One region of the Janthinobacterium sp. CG_23.3 genome, then DNA from elsewhere that is predicted to be linked to it. Evidence: predicted binding sites of a transcription regulator. Region 1 holds the regulator's gene; the other holds the start of a gene.
What was found. Region 1 encodes HrcA, which represses chaperone genes, less so after heat shock. Its sites were predicted from a motif close to TTAGCACTCNNNNNNNNNGAGTGCTAA; they were not measured.

Region 1 (7,257 bases):
TTCATGTGGGCGATGTTCGAATAGGTCCACTGCGCCGGCGGCACGTTGTTGGCCATCGCGGCGTTTTCGGCCGGCATGCCGAAGGCGTCCCAGCCCATCGGCATCAGCACGTTGTAGCCGTTCATGCGCAGGTAGCGGTACATCACGTCGTTGATCGTATAGTTGCGCACGTGGCCCATGTGCAGCTTGCCCGAAGGGTAAGGCAGCATCGAGCAAGCGTAGTACTTGCCCTTCGGGAAACGCGGGTCGTGCTCGACGGCTTTGTAGGCGTCGATCGCCTTCCAGTGCGATTGGGCGGCTTGTTCGACGTCGGCGGGACTATATTTATCTTGCATGATGTGCGGCCAAAAGTGAATATGAACCAAGCATTATACTGGGTTCATGCGTCCCGATAGCAGGTCGATGCCTGGCTGGCCGCCCCGCGGCCGGCGCACTCTTGTTTATTTTCCAATTGCTTGCGCGGATTCGATGGCAGCGTGGGGTTTTCAACCATTAAACGGGGAACGAGATGATCAAAGGACTGCGCACGATGATTTATGCGAAGGCATCCGCGTGGCCGAGCTGCTCGAGCCGTACGGCAAGCAGGTCGGGCTGATCGAGAATCGTCGGTCGGATTAGCCGAACGCGTCATCCGACGCCGGGCCGCTGCCGACGCCAGTCGGGTTACGCCCGATGGGCTAAGCCGACCTATGAAAATCCCGCGGGGTTCAGCGCAATACCAGCTTGAGCGCCGGTTTTTCGCCGTAGTCCTCGTAGCGTTCGTTGATGCCGGCGATGCAAAAAGTCACTTCCTCGAGGATGTCCGGCACTTGCAGGCGCATCGCCTCGGCGTCCCGCACCACGATTTCCAGCGTTTCGTCGGGCTTGAGCAGGAATTGCGTCATGCCGTCCTCGTCGCGCAGGTAGCTCAGGCAGTCGACCCAGGCGTCCATGGTGTCGGCGTAAAACTCGGGAAAGCCGAGGGCGCGCTTGCATTGTTCGTGGAAGCTGGTCCAGTCGGTGATGGCACTGCCGTTGAGTATGGCGCTTGGCATATTATTTCTTTTCTTTGTTGGGGTCGGTGACAAAACTCAGTTTGCTCAGGCCGTTGGACTGGGCCGCCGCCATGACTTGCGCCACCGCTTCGTAGCGGGTGGCCTTGTCGGCGCGCAGCTGCAGTTCCGGTTGCGCCGGCAGGGCGGCGGCCCGCGCCAGGCGCGCCCCCAGCTCGGCCGGGGTGAGCGCGTCGTTGTCCCAGAACACGGTGCCGGCGGCGTCGATCGCCAGGGTGACGGTGGCGCCGGGGTTCCGCGGCGCGGCGGCGGCCTGGGCGCGCGGCAGCTCAAGCTTGACCGCGTGCGTGAACATCGGCGCCGAGATGATGAAAATCACCAGTAGCACCAGCATCACGTCGACCATCGGCGTGACGTTGATGTCGGCCATCAGCGGCTGCTGCCGGTGGTGGTTGAAGCTGCCAAAAGACATCGTGCCTCCTCCTTTACGCGAATGCCGGCGGGCGCCGGTTAGTGCCGCCGGGCGCGGGCGCCGCTGGTCAGGTAGGCGTGCAGGTCGTGCGCGAACGCGTCCAGCTCGGCCAGGGTCAGGCGGTTGACGCGGTTCAAGCCGTTGTAGGCCAGCACGGCGGGAATCGCCACCGACAAGCCGATGCCGGTCATCACCAACGCCTCGCCGACCGGTCCGGCGATCTTGTCGATCTGCACCACGCCGGCGCTGGAGACGGCCGCCAGCGCGTGGTAAATGCCCCAGACCGTGCCGAGCAGGCCGACGAAGGGCGCGGTCGAGCCGATCGAGGCCAGCAGCGTCAAGCCGCTTTCCAGCCGGGCGCCGCCGCGGTGGATCGCCAGGCGCAGGACCCGGGTGATTTGTTCGGCCGGTTCCATCTCGGCGCCCAGCGAGGCGCCGCCAGCGGCCGCCAGGTGCGCGGCGCCGTGCTGCGCCAGCGGCGCGTAGACTTGTTCCGGGTCCGCCAGGGTCAGCGCGGCGACCGCGTCGGCCATGCTGGGGGCGGCCCAGAACGCGTCCAGCGCGACCGCGCTGCGGCGGATGCGCCAGGCGCTCCAGCCCTTGGACAGGATCAGGTACCAGCTCAGCAGCGACATCGCCAGCAACACGTAGGCCACCGCGTGGCTGATCGCGTCGCCCTGCGACCAATAGCGCGCCAGGCTGAAATGGTTGTCGAGGGTCGGGTTCATCGTCGGGCGGCGCTCGCGGTTAGCGCTTCAGCGCCAGCACGTCCTGCATGTCGTACAGGCCGCTGGTCTTGCCCGCCAGGAAACGCGCGGCGCGCAGCGCGCCCTGGGCGTAGGTGGCGCGGCTGCTCGACTTGTGGCTGATTTCAATGCGCTCGCCGATGCCGGCGAACAGCACGGTGTGGTCGCCGACGATGTCGCCGCCGCGGATGGTGGCAAAGCCGATCGTCGACGGGTCGCGCTCGCCGGTGACGCCTTCGCGGCCGTAGACGGCGCACTCCTGCAAGTTGCGCCCGAGCGCGGCCGCCACCACTTCGCCCATTTGCAGCGCGGTGCCCGACGGCGCGTCGACCTTGTGGCGGTGGTGCGCCTCGACGATTTCAATGTCGTAGCCTTCGGACAGGCTCCTGGCGGCCATTTCAAGCAGCTTGAGCGTGACATTGACGCCCACGCTCATGTTGGGCGCCATCATGATCGCGGTCTTTTCGGCGGCGGCGGCGATGGCCGCCTTGCCGGCGGCGTCGAAACCGGTGGTGCCGATGATCATTTTGATGCCGTGCTCGGCGCAGTAGGCCACATGCTTCAGCGTGCCCTCGGGGCGCGTGAAGTCGATCAGGTAGGCGGCGCCGGCCAGGCCCTCGGCCAGCTCGGAGGCGATGGCCACGCCGGCCGGCTTGCCGAGGAAGGCGGCGGCGTCCTGGCCGATGCCGGGCGCGCCGGCCACGTCCAGAGCGCCGGCCAGCACGGCGTCGGGCGCCTGGTCGATCGCTTCGATCAAGATACGGCCCATGCGTCCGCTGGCGCCGGCAATTGCAATTTTCAGTTCGGTCATCGCTATTCTCAAGGAATTATTTAGTCACTTCGGGCGTCGGCGCGGGCGTCGGCGGCTTCGCCGCCGGGGCCGGCGCCGCGCTCGTCAAGGCCGGGGCCGGTCCGGCGATGCGGGCGATGTATTCCTTTTCGGTCGGCAGGTTGCCGCCCTCGAAGCGCTCGACCTTGCCGTCCTTGAAGAAGACGACCACGCGGCTGGTGGTCAGTTCGCCATTGCCCTTGGCCAGGCGGAACGGATAGTCCCAGCGCTCGCCGTGGAACACGTCGGTCAGCAGGGGCGTGCCGAGGATGAAGCGGACTTGCTCGCGGCTCATGCCGACTTTCAACTGCGCCAGCATTTCCTCGGAAATAAAGTTACCTTGCTGAATCACCGGACGGTAGGGCGAAAACACCCACAGGAATTTTTGCAGCGGCGTCACGGTGCTGGTCTGCGCGCCGCTGGCCGGTTCGACGGCGGCGCCGCCTTCCTTGGTCGCGGCTGGCTTCTCGCCGAGCACGCTGCGGCCCGCGCAGCCGGACAGCGCCAGCGCGGCGCACACCAGGCCGGCGAGCAGTGGCGTCCTTGACGCAATACGGTGCAGCAAAGATGGCGATAAAGCCGTGGTTACGCGCATAAGTGTCCTCAATTCGATTGAGCAGAAGTGCTAAAACGCTATATGATAAAGCACATGAACCATATGCGAGCAAAACATGAGTAACAATCCTAGCGATCTGAAGGCCAGCGGCCTGAAAGCCACGCTGCCCCGCCTAAAGATTCTGGACATTTTCCAGAGCAGCCCCGTACGCCATTTGACGGCCGAAGACGTGTATAAGGTCCTGTTGGCCGACAATATGGACGTTGGCCTGGCCACCGTCTACCGCGTGCTGACCCAGTTCGAGCAAGCCGGCTTGCTAAACCGGAATCATTTCGAAACCGGCAAGGCGATCTTCGAATTGAACGAAGGCTCGCACCACGACCACCTGGTGTGCCTCGACTGTGGCCGCGTCGAAGAGTTTTTCGACGAGGAAATCGAGCTGCGCCAGCAACGCGTGGCCGAGGAACGCGGCTTCAAGATTGCCGAGCACGCGCTGGCGATCTACGGCAACTGCATCAAGGTTGCTTGCCCGCACCGGGCATAATACGCTACGCGCCGCGGGTCTTTCCTATGTGGCGCGCCGCGTCAATGCTGGCTGAGCGCGCTCGATAACAGCTTCGCCGTGATGTCGACGATCGGGATCACGCGCTCGTAGGCCATGCGCGTCGGCCCGATCACGCCGAGGGTGCCGACGATTTTGCCGTTCACCTCGTAAGGCGCGGTGACCACGCTCATCTCGTCCATCGGCACCAGGTTCGACTCGCCGCCGATGAAGATCTGCACGCCGGTGGCCTTGCTCGACACGTCCAGCAGTTGCATCAGCCCGGTCTTTTGCTCGAACATGTCGAACATTTGCCGCAGCGAACTCATGTTCGAGGACAGGTCGCTGACGCTGAGCAGGTTGCGCTCGCCGGAGATGACCATGTCGTCCGAGTTGTCGGCCATCGCCTCGCTGCCGGCCTCGACGGCCGCCTGCATCAGCCGCCCCATATCGTCGCGCAACTGGCGCAGCTCGCCCTGCAGGCGGATGCGCACGTCGTCGAACGACAGGCCGCCGTAGTTTTGGTTGATGTAGTTGGCCGACTGCACCAGTTGCGCCGGCGTGTAGTCGGACGCGGTCAGCAGCAGGCGGTTTTGCACGTCGCCGGTGGGGCCGACGATAACCAGCAGGATGCGCTTTTCCGACAGGCGCAGGAATTCGATTTGCTGGAACACCGATTCGCGCCGCGGGCTCAGCACCACGCCGGCGAACTGCGACAGCGACGACAGCATTTGAGCAGCGTTGGCGATCATTTTCTGCGGCTGCTGGATTTGCAGGCGCATGCGCGACTCGACCGCGTGCTCGTCGATGTGCTGCACCGTCAGCAGCGTGTCGACGAAGATGCGGTAGCCGCGCGGGGTCGGGATGCGCCCGGCCGAGGTGTGCGGACTCGACACGTAACCCATTTCCTCCAGGTCGGCCATGATGTTGCGGATGGTCGCCGGCGACAGCTCCAGCCCGGAGATCTTCGACAGCGCGCGCGAACCGACCGGCTGGCCGTCGGCGATGTAGCGCTCGACCAGGGCTTTGAGCAGTGTTTGGGCACGGATATCGAGTTGCATAAGTCTATTCTCGGCAGACGCGGGGTGCGCTAGTTACTTGGCTCCATTATGCACGCTGGCAGGCGCGCCGTGCATCATTCTTCCGCATGGCCGTCGAGCCAGAGCAGCAGTTCGTCAAACGTCGCGCAAATAGCGTCCGGACGCACGCCCGCTTCAAGGTGGGCCTCGCCGCCGAGGCGGTTCAGCCACAGCGCGCGCATGCCGGCGTTTTGCGCCCCGACCACGTCCAGCTGCAAATCGTCGCCGACGTAGACCGCCTCGGCCGGCGCCACGCCCAGCGCCGCGCAGGCGGCGTGGAAAATGGCCGGGTCCGGCTTGGCGCGGCCGAAGCGGTTGGCCGCCAGCGACACCGTGAAATGGTGGGCCATGCCGATGCTGTCGAGGTCGGCCACGCCGTTCGAGATCGATCCCAGCAAGATCGTGCCCTTGAGCCTCTCCAGCCCCGGCAACACGTCGGCGTAGGGCGTGACGGCGTTGCGCGCGGCGTGGAACAGCGCCATCGCCGGCGCCACCTTGGCGGCGTCGGCGCCGACCTCCTCGAAGGCGGCGTGCAGGCCGATGCGGCGCAGCTCGCCCAGGTCGATGTGCAACTCGGGCCGCTCGGCCAGCAGGGCCAGGCGGCGCGCGCGCAACTGCGCGATTGAAAACCGCCGCGCCACCGGCGGCGCATGCCGCGCCAGCCAGTCGTGCAGCGCGAGCTCGGCGCGGGCGATGACGGGGCCGATCGGCCACAGCGTGTCGTCGAGGTCGAACAGCATGGCTTTCGGGCGGGGCGGGCGTAACTGCTTCATGGATATGGGGGGCTTCGCTGTGGATGGCCGTATTGTCGCACTTATCGGCGCCGCCGGCCTGCGTGCGCGGCGCCGGGCGCGCCGCCGCGCAAGGGGAAAATTGTTACAGGGAGATACAACAGGGGGAGCCCGGATGTTGCCGGATAGACTAAAATAGCTGCCGCGAGCGCGCACGCGCGGCGCCGGCCCCGTTACCTGATTCGTTTGGAGAATGTATGAAAAACTTGTATATGCGCTCGATGCTGGCGCTCGCCTGCGCCGCCACCCTGGCCGCTTGCGGCGGCAAAGACGACGGCAACCTGAGCCTGGGCGGCAGCGTCGTCGGCCTCTCGAAAACCGGGCTGCAACTGAAGAACGGCAGCGCCACCCTCGACGTGGACGCCAACGCCGGCACCTTCGCGTTTACCGAGCGGATCGCCTCCGAGTCGAACTACGACGTGCAGATCAACAAACAGCCGACCGGCGCCGATTGCACCGTGCTCAACGGCAAGGCCAAGGCGTCCAACTTCAACATCACCAGCGTGGTGATCTCCTGCCTGACCAAGCAACACAAGCTGGGCGGCACCGTCAGCGGCCTCGAGGCTAGCGAAAGCGTGACCCTGATCAACGCCCCGGAGCAGCTTGTCCAGACCGGCAGCGGCGCCTTCACCTTCGCCTTCACGGTTGGCGAAGGCAATAACTACGGCGTGAGCGTGCTCAAGTCCTCCCCCGGGAAGGTGTGCAGCCTGCCAAACGGCGGCGGCACCATGCCGACAACCGACTTTAACGGCTTGACCGTCACCTGCGTTCCCGAATAACCCTACCGACGCCGGGCCGGGCGCCGCCGGCACCATTTATCCCTGGAGACACACATGAAACTATCTTATCCGCGCACCCTCGCCGCGCTGGCCATCGTCCTGAGCCTGTCCGCCTGCGGCGGCAAGGAATCGTTCCAGGTCAACGGCACGCTCAGCGGGGTGAGCGACAACGACCTGGTGCTGACGAACAACGGCGACACGGTGTCGCCAAAGAAGGGCGATACCAGCTTCACGTTCCCCAAGCAAATCGACTATGGCACCGCGTATAACATCACGGCGAACCAGCCGGCGCACATGAATTGCAGCGTCGCCGGCGGCAGCGGCAGCGCCGGCCACTTCACCTCGATTACCGCGACCGTCGTCTGCACGCGCCAGACCCGCTTGTTGGGCGGCAGCGTGACGGGCTTAAAAGTGGGCAACACCGTGAAATTGGCGAACGGAAAGATCGAAACCATCACCGTGACCGGGACCG
Region 2 (7,257 bases), on a different contig from region 1:
GCTGGGCGAGCCGCGCTGCCGCGTGCGCCCGCTCGCCGAGCCGGTGCCGGCGGCGCTGGCGGGGGGCGGCGCCGGCGCCATCTTCGGCGAACTGGTGCGCATGAACGACGGCACCCGCCACCGCCAGCCCAAGCTGGCCTTGCAGCGCGCGCTGGCCGGCGTCGACCCGCTGGCGTTGCGGGCCGGCGCCGCGGCCGTCGCCGCCGCCTCGGCGGCGACGCGCGACCTGCGCCAGCCGGCGCAACTGTCCGACTGGATGGTCGAGGTGCCGCTGTATACCGTTGCCGGCCTGATCGGCTTTCCGCGGTCGCAATGGCCGGCGCTGGCGGCCTGGATGGCCGACTTCGTCGCCTGCCTGTCGCCGCTGAGCAGCGCCGCGCAGATCGCCGGGGCCAACGCCGCCGCGCAGCAACTGTTGCATAGTTTTGAGGCCTTGCTGCGGCAAGCCGCGCCGCAGCCGGGCAGCCTGTTGCAGGCGGTGCTGCGCGAAGCGGCCGAGGTTGGCTGGGACGGGGCCGGCGCCATCCTGGCCAACCTGGTCGGCTTGCTGTCGCAAACCTACGAGGCGACGGCTGGCCTGGTCGGCAACAGCATCGTCGCCTTGCTGAGCCAGCCCGGCCTGGCGCGCGCCGTCGGCGCCGCGCCGGAGCGCGTCGACGCGCTGGTGCACGAGGTCAGCCGCTTCGACCCGCCGGTGCACAACACGCGGCGCTACATGGCCCAGGCCGGCACGCTGTGCGGCGTCGACGTCGCGGCCGGGCAGACCATTCTGGTGCTGCTCGCCGCCGCCAGCCGCGACCCGGCCGCCAACCCGCGGCCGCACGAATTCTTGCTGGAGCGGCCGGCGCGGCGGGTGTTCGGCTTCGGCCACGGGCCGCACGCCTGCCCCGGCCACGCGCTGGCGTGCAGCATCGCGGCGGCGGCCGTGGCCGAGTGGCGCCGCCGGCCGCCGGCGCCGGGGGCGCTGGCGTGGCGCTACCGCCGCTCGGTGAACGCGCGCATTCCGGTTTTCCACCTCGCGCAGGGGCAAGCATGATCGCGGTTATTTTCGAAGTCTGGCCGCATCCCGGGGCCAGGCAGGCCGCGGTGTTCCGCGATTACCGGCTGCGCAGCGCCGGCGTCAGCTGATGGTCACCTTGACGGTGACGCGGTAATGCGGCTCCGGCGCGTGCAGCGCCGGCGGCGCGGCAGGATCGACCGAGACCAGCGTGAACGTGAGTTTTTGCTGGGTCACTTCGGGGCTGCCGCCGGGCATCGAGTCGGACAGCGTGAACGAGGACGCGCCGGTGCCGTCGCTCAGCGTGAAACTGTAGCTGACGTAGCCGGCCCAGACGCACACCGCGCCGGTTTTGCAGCGGCTGTCGTTGACCCGGTCGAGCTTGAGGGTGGCGGTGGGGGTGACGGCCACGCTTTGGCCGACCGCCATCACGTGCGTGACGCTGCCGGCCGGCGGGTTGTCGGCGGCGCTGCTGGCCGCGCCGCAGGCGCCCAGCAGCGCCAGGCAGGCGCACAGGGCGGGCAGGATCAGCCATAAACGCAGAATGTTTCGCTTCATATTCTTCCTTTCGGTGCCGCGGGCCGGGGAGCCGGCCACAGTGGATCGGGGACGAGGATAACAAAATTGCCATTTCGGTGGCGCGCAAACAAAATCGATGGCGCGCCGGATACTGCGTAAAATGGCGTTTTGAAATAAACGAGGACGGAAACAATGAAAAAGACCGGAATGGCGAAGAGCGATGCCAAAAAACTCATGGGGAAAATGGTCGCCCCTGGCGCGGCCGGTTTCGGTAAAGAAGACGTGGCCGTGCTGGACCGCCGCGAGCAGCGCAAGCTGGACCAGGCGCTGGGCCTGGTGCCGTTCGCCGTCAAGCTGAACAGCGACCTGGTGCTGCAGTTGCAAACGCTGGCCAAAGAGCGCGGCGTCGATCTGAACGAGGTGGTCGCCGAGGTGCTGGCCAAGGGCTTGGCCGCGTAAAGGCCGAAGGCCGAAGGCCGGCGCCGGCGCCTGCCGATGGCATGAAAAAAGGCGCCCGTGTGAGCGCCTTTTTTGTGCCTGCCGCGGCGTCGCTTACACGAAGGCAGCCAGGGCGCCCTTCATTTTCTTCAGCGCCGCCGTTTCAATCTGGCGGATGCGCTCGGCCGAGACGCCGAACTCGTTAGCCAGCGTGTGCAGCGTGGCGCCGGAGCCGTCGTCGTTGGCCAGCCAGCGCGCTTCGACGATGCGGCGCGAACGGGCGTCGAGCTTGCCCAGCGCCGTTTCCAGCCCCTCCGATTGCAGGCGCGTCACTTGTTCCGCTTCCAGCACCTTGGTCGGCTCGCTTTGCTCCGACGACAGGTAGGCGATCGGCGAGAACTTGTCGTCCTCGTCGTCGGTCGGCGATTCGAGCGCGATGTCGCGCCCGCTCAGGCGGGTTTCCATCTCGATCACTTCTTCGCGCTTGACGTCCAGCAGCTTCGCCAGCGCGTCGATTTGCGTCGGCGTCATCGCGTCCAGGCCGGTCTTGTGACTGCGCAGGTTGAAGAACAGCTTGCGCTGCGCCTTCGTCGTCGCCACTTTCACCAGGCGCCAGTTTTTCAAGATGTATTCATGCATCTCGGCCTTGATCCAGTGCATCGCGTACGACACCAGGCGCACGCCCTGGTCCGGGTCGAAGCGCTTGACCGCCTTCATCAGGCCGATGTTGCCTTCCTGGATCAGGTCGGCGTGCGGCAGGCCGTAGCCCAGGTAACCGCGGGCGATCGACACCACCAGGCGCAGATGGGACAGCACCAGTTCTTGCGCGGCGGCCAGGTCGTTGCTGGCGCGCAGACGCGTCGCCAGCGATTTTTCCTCGTCGTGCGATAGCATCGGCAGACGGTTGACGGCGGAAATATAGGCATCCAGGTTACCCAGATTGCCGGTAAACCCGAGGCCCAGCGCGTTACTCTTGGTCGTAACCAATGCGGACGGTGCGGACATCATAGTCATATATCTTCCTCGCTCTTGTAGTCTTGCTCTGTTACCAATGTGCCATCGGGGTCCGGGGTCGACACGGACTGTTACGGTTTGTTACCTGTTGCGTCTTGCCGGAGGCGGGAGCGGCGTCATCTTGCTTAAACCGCGTCCCGACCATGATTGTTGCGTATATTAGCACTCTGCCGTGGAGAGTGCCAATCGCGACAACTAATCGCGACGATAGCATAAATACTATGAACCTATCATACGCGATGGTGATGTTTAAAGTCGGAAGCACACTGTCTTTTCAGCAATCCTTGCTCCACGTCAAATAACAGAGGGTCTTTGCCGCACTATCCACTTGAAAACTTAGAGTGGACGCCGCAGGGATAGTTCTTCCGTGCGTCAGCGCGATACAGTATGGGAGAGCTTACTGAAGACTGGCTTAAGAAAGGGCGGGAATGTGCGCAGCGCCGCGGCGCACCGGCGCCGCGGTTTTTTTCAGCGTTGCCGGCGCGCCATTAATTCAGCCGCGCCAGGTGGCGTTGCACCGACAGCACGGCGCCGACCAGCCCCAGGCCGGCGCTGAGCGCCAGCAGGCCGGCCATCGCCAGCGGCTCCAGCGGCGCCAATTGGAATTCCGACGCGTACAGCCGCGCGAATTCGGCGATGGCGACGTTCAACGGCCGCAACGCCAGCGCCACCGCGCCCAGCGCGACGCCGCCGGCGCACAGGCCCAGCAGCGCGCCGGTGTAGTAGAACGGCCGGTGGATGAAGGTGTCGGTGGCGCCAATCAGCTTGGAGACGCTGATCTCGTCGCGCTGCGTCATCACTTGCAGGCGGATGGTGTTGAACACCACGGCGATGACGACCGTGCCCAGCGTCACCGCCAGCAGCAGCAGCGCCAGGCGCAGCACGCCCAGCAGCGCGGCCAGGCGTTTGACCCAGGCCGAATCGACCTGCACCGAATCGACGCCCGGCAGCGCGCGCAGTTGCTCGGCGACGGCGTCGACCCGGCCGGCGTCGGCGGCGTTCTTGAAGGCGTCGAGCTTGAGCACGTAGCTGTCGGGCAGCGGGTTGTCGCCCAGCGTGTCGAGCACGTCGCTCAGGCCGCTCTTGTTCTTCAGCGCGTCGAGCGCCTGCTCGCGCGGCACGAAGACGATTTTCGCCTTGCCGTCGGCCAGCACGCGGCGCAGCGCCGGCGCCATCGCCACGGCCTGCTCGCGCGGCACGCCCGGTTGCAGGAACAGGCTCAATTCCGGGTCGACCGACATCTGCTCCGACATCGGCCGCACGTTGTCGAGCAAGGTCACGCCGGCGAACGGCAGCGCCAGCGCGATGGCGACGACGAAGATGTTGAAGACGAAGCTGCCGGGCGCCTTGCGCAGGTGGATCAGGGCCGAGCCGAGCGCGAAGCCGTGTTGGCGGAACCAGCTTTTCATGCGTCCTCCCCGCTGACGATGTGGCCTAGTTTCAGTTGGATCACGCGCGCCGCCGATTCGATCACCTGTTCGTCGTGGGTCGAGATCAGGCAGGTCACGCCGACCGAATGGAAGGCTTTCAGGGCGTCGAGCACCTTGTCGGCGCTGGCGCGGTCGAGGTTGGCGGTGGGTTCGTCGGCCAGGATGATCTGCGGCCGGTTGACGATGGCGCGGGCGATCGCCACGCGCTGCTGTTCGCCGCCGGACAGCGCCAGCGGCCGCGCCAGCGCGCGTTCCAGCAGGCCGACCTTGTCCAGGGCGGCGCGGGCGCGCTGCTCGGCCTGGACCTTGGAGGCGCCGGTGACCAGCAGCGGCAGCATGACGTTGGCCAGGATGGAGCGGTCGGTCAGCAGGCGTTGCTGCTGGAAGATCAAGCCCAGGTTGCGGCGCAGGAAGGGCACGCCGGCCGGCTTGATCTTGCCGATGTCCTGGCCGTTGACGATGACGCGCCCGGAAGTGGGGCGCTCCATCGCCGCGATCATCTTCAGCAGCGTCGACTTGCCGGCGCCGGACGGGCCGGCCAAAAACACCAGCTCGCCTTTCGCGACCGACAGCGAAATGTCGCTCAGCGCCGTGGCGTCGGGGGAATATTGTTTGTTGACGTGCTCGAATTCGATCATCGGCTTATCCGAGCAGCGCTTCGACGAATTCGGCGGCCACGAAGGGTTGCAAGTCCTCGATCTGCTCGCCGACGCCGATGAAGTACACCGGCACCGGGCGCACCCGGGCGATCGCCGCCAGCACGCCGCCCTTGGCCGTGCCGTCGAGCTTGGTGATGACGATGCCGCTCAGTTGCAGCGCGTCGTCGAAGGCCTTGACCTGGGTCAGCGCGTTCTGGCCGGTGTTGCCGTCGATCACCAGCAGGATTTCGTGCGGCGCGCCCTCCATGCCCTTGCCGATGACGCGCTTGATCTTCTTCAATTCTTCCATCAGGTGCAACTGGGTCGGCAGGCGGCCGGCGGTGTCGACCATGACGACGTCGATTTTCTTCGCCTTGGCCGATTGCACCGCGTCGAAGGCGACGGCGGCCGGGTCGCCCGACTCCTGCGAAATCACGGTGACGTTGTTGCGCGCGCCCCAGACCATCAACTGCTCGCGCGCGGCGGCGCGGAAGGTGTCGCCGGCGGCCAGCAGCACCGACTGGCCGTTGGCCTGCATGTGCTTGGCCAGCTTGCCGATCGAGGTGGTCTTGCCGGCGCCGTTGACGCCGGCGATCATCATCACCAGCGGCTGGTGGCGGCCCAGCTCGAACGGTTTTTGCAGCGGCAGCAACAGCTCGGTCAGCAAGACCTTCAGCGCGGCCTTGACGGCGGCGGCGTCGAGCAGCTTGTCCTCCTTGACGCGTTTTTTCAGCTCACCGAGCAGGAAGGCGGTGGCGTCGATGCCGGCGTCGGACATCAGCAGCGCCGCCTCCAGCTCCTCGTACAGGTCGTCGTCGATCTTGGCGCCGACGAACAGCACGCTCAACGTCGACGAGGTCTTCGACAGGCCGCTCTTCAGGCGCGCCATCCAGCTCAGCTTCTTGACGGCGTCAAGGCTGGCGCTGGCGGCGATCGGCGCGACCACGGCGGGCGTGGGCGCGGCCGGGGCGGCGGCAACGGGCGCGGCGATCTCGGCGGGTTGCGGTGCAACGTGGGTGGGGGCTGGTTTTTTCTTGAAGAAACTAAACATGGGAGTGTGGTTGGGGACGCTTCAAGCGCAGGCCCGGCGGCGCCGGGCGGGTGAATCGACAGCGGCTATTCTACCAGAGCGGGCCGCCGGGCCGCCGCCGCCTTGTTTCATTTGGCAACATTATGCCGGCGCGCCGCGGTGGCGCCGGCGCCAGTCGGCCAGCGCGGCCGCGACCTGCGCCAGATCGAGCACGCGGACGAAGGCGGGCGGGCGCTTTTGCAGGGCCAGGCAACTGCCGCCGGCCCACAGTTCGACGCCCGCCGGCGCCCGGGCGCGCAGTTCGCCGAGGCCGTCGGCGGCCTGGCGCGCGTTCATCGCGCCGGAAAACGACAGCGCGATCACGTCGCTGCGCTGGCTGAGCGAGGCGTCGACGATGTCTTGCAGCGGCGTCTGCACGCCCAGCGAGGTGCAATGCGCGCCCTCGGCAAGGAACAGCGCCTCGGCCATCAGCAGGCCCAGGCCGTGGCGCTCCTGCGGCAGCGTGGTCAGCAGAATGCGCGGCGCGGGCGGGCCGGGCCGGGCCGCCCGCGGCATCGAAAAAATCGCGTGGCGCAACACCCTTTGCAGCAATTCCGTATACAGGTGCTCGCCGAACACGGCCAGTTGGCCGCAGGCCCAGGTGTCGCCGACCAGGGTCGTCAACGGCGCCGCCAGCGCGGTGACGAAGTCGCGCAAACCCATCTCCGGCAGCGCCTGCAGCAGCGCCGCGCCGAGGGCCTCCATATCGTGGCCCTGGCACAGCGCCAGGCAGTGCCGTACGCGCGGGTCGGGCGGCGCGGCGCCGGCGCGCGCGGCGCCGGCGTTCTGTTCGGCCAGCGCCTGCAGTTGCGCGCTGCTGTGGCCGATGATTTTTCCGGGGCGGAAACCCAGGTCGAGCAAGCGCTTCACCAGGCGCAGCTTGTCCACCTGCTCGGCCGGATACACGCGCTCGCCGAAGGGATCGCGCCGCGGCTGCGGGAAAGCGTAGCGGCGTTCCCACACGCGCAGGGTTTCCTTGGCCAGGCCGGTGTCGCGTTCGACATCGCTGATGCTGCTCGCTACGGCTAAGGGTGGAATGTCAGTGTCCATAAGGTGCTGCGGCCGGATCGGCCCGCCGGGGGCGCGCGGCCTGGCCCGGCCTGCTAATAAATACATCCACGCTGGATGGGATTGGCATTTTACCTTTTTCTA

Region 2: the regulator HrcA is predicted to act here: its motif matches at 3,128-3,154, upstream of rpoH (RNA polymerase sigma factor RpoH).

What each region holds. Positions count from the first base shown of each region.
Region 1 is NZ_JBJXIB010000008.1:47,842-55,098, forward strand. Features, by position in the region: gene leuS (leucine--tRNA ligase) at 1-335, opposite strand, end outside; gene ACFDR9_RS04260 (barstar family protein) at 708-1,034, opposite strand; gene ACFDR9_RS04265 (biopolymer transporter ExbD) at 1,036-1,464, opposite strand; gene ACFDR9_RS04270 (MotA/TolQ/ExbB proton channel family protein) at 1,503-2,192, opposite strand; gene dapB (4-hydroxy-tetrahydrodipicolinate reductase) at 2,212-3,021, opposite strand; gene ACFDR9_RS04280 (outer membrane protein assembly factor BamE) at 3,038-3,634, opposite strand; gene fur (ferric iron uptake transcriptional regulator) at 3,711-4,139, shown strand; gene hrcA (heat-inducible transcriptional repressor HrcA) at 4,181-5,197, opposite strand; gene ACFDR9_RS04295 (HAD family hydrolase) at 5,272-5,988, opposite strand; gene ACFDR9_RS04300 (hypothetical protein) at 6,204-6,785, shown strand; gene ACFDR9_RS04305 (hypothetical protein) at 6,840-7,257, shown strand, end outside.
Region 2 is NZ_JBJXIB010000002.1:71,470-78,726, reverse strand. Features, by position in the region: gene ACFDR9_RS01710 (cytochrome P450) at 1-1,036, shown strand, start outside; gene ACFDR9_RS01705 (hypothetical protein) at 1,121-1,555, opposite strand; gene ACFDR9_RS01700 (hypothetical protein) at 1,709-1,975, shown strand; gene rpoH (RNA polymerase sigma factor RpoH) at 2,069-2,962, opposite strand; gene ftsX (permease-like cell division protein FtsX) at 3,457-4,377, opposite strand; gene ACFDR9_RS01685 (cell division ATP-binding protein FtsE) at 4,374-5,036, opposite strand; gene ftsY (signal recognition particle-docking protein FtsY) at 5,041-6,087, opposite strand; gene ACFDR9_RS01675 (MerR family transcriptional regulator) at 6,208-7,155, opposite strand.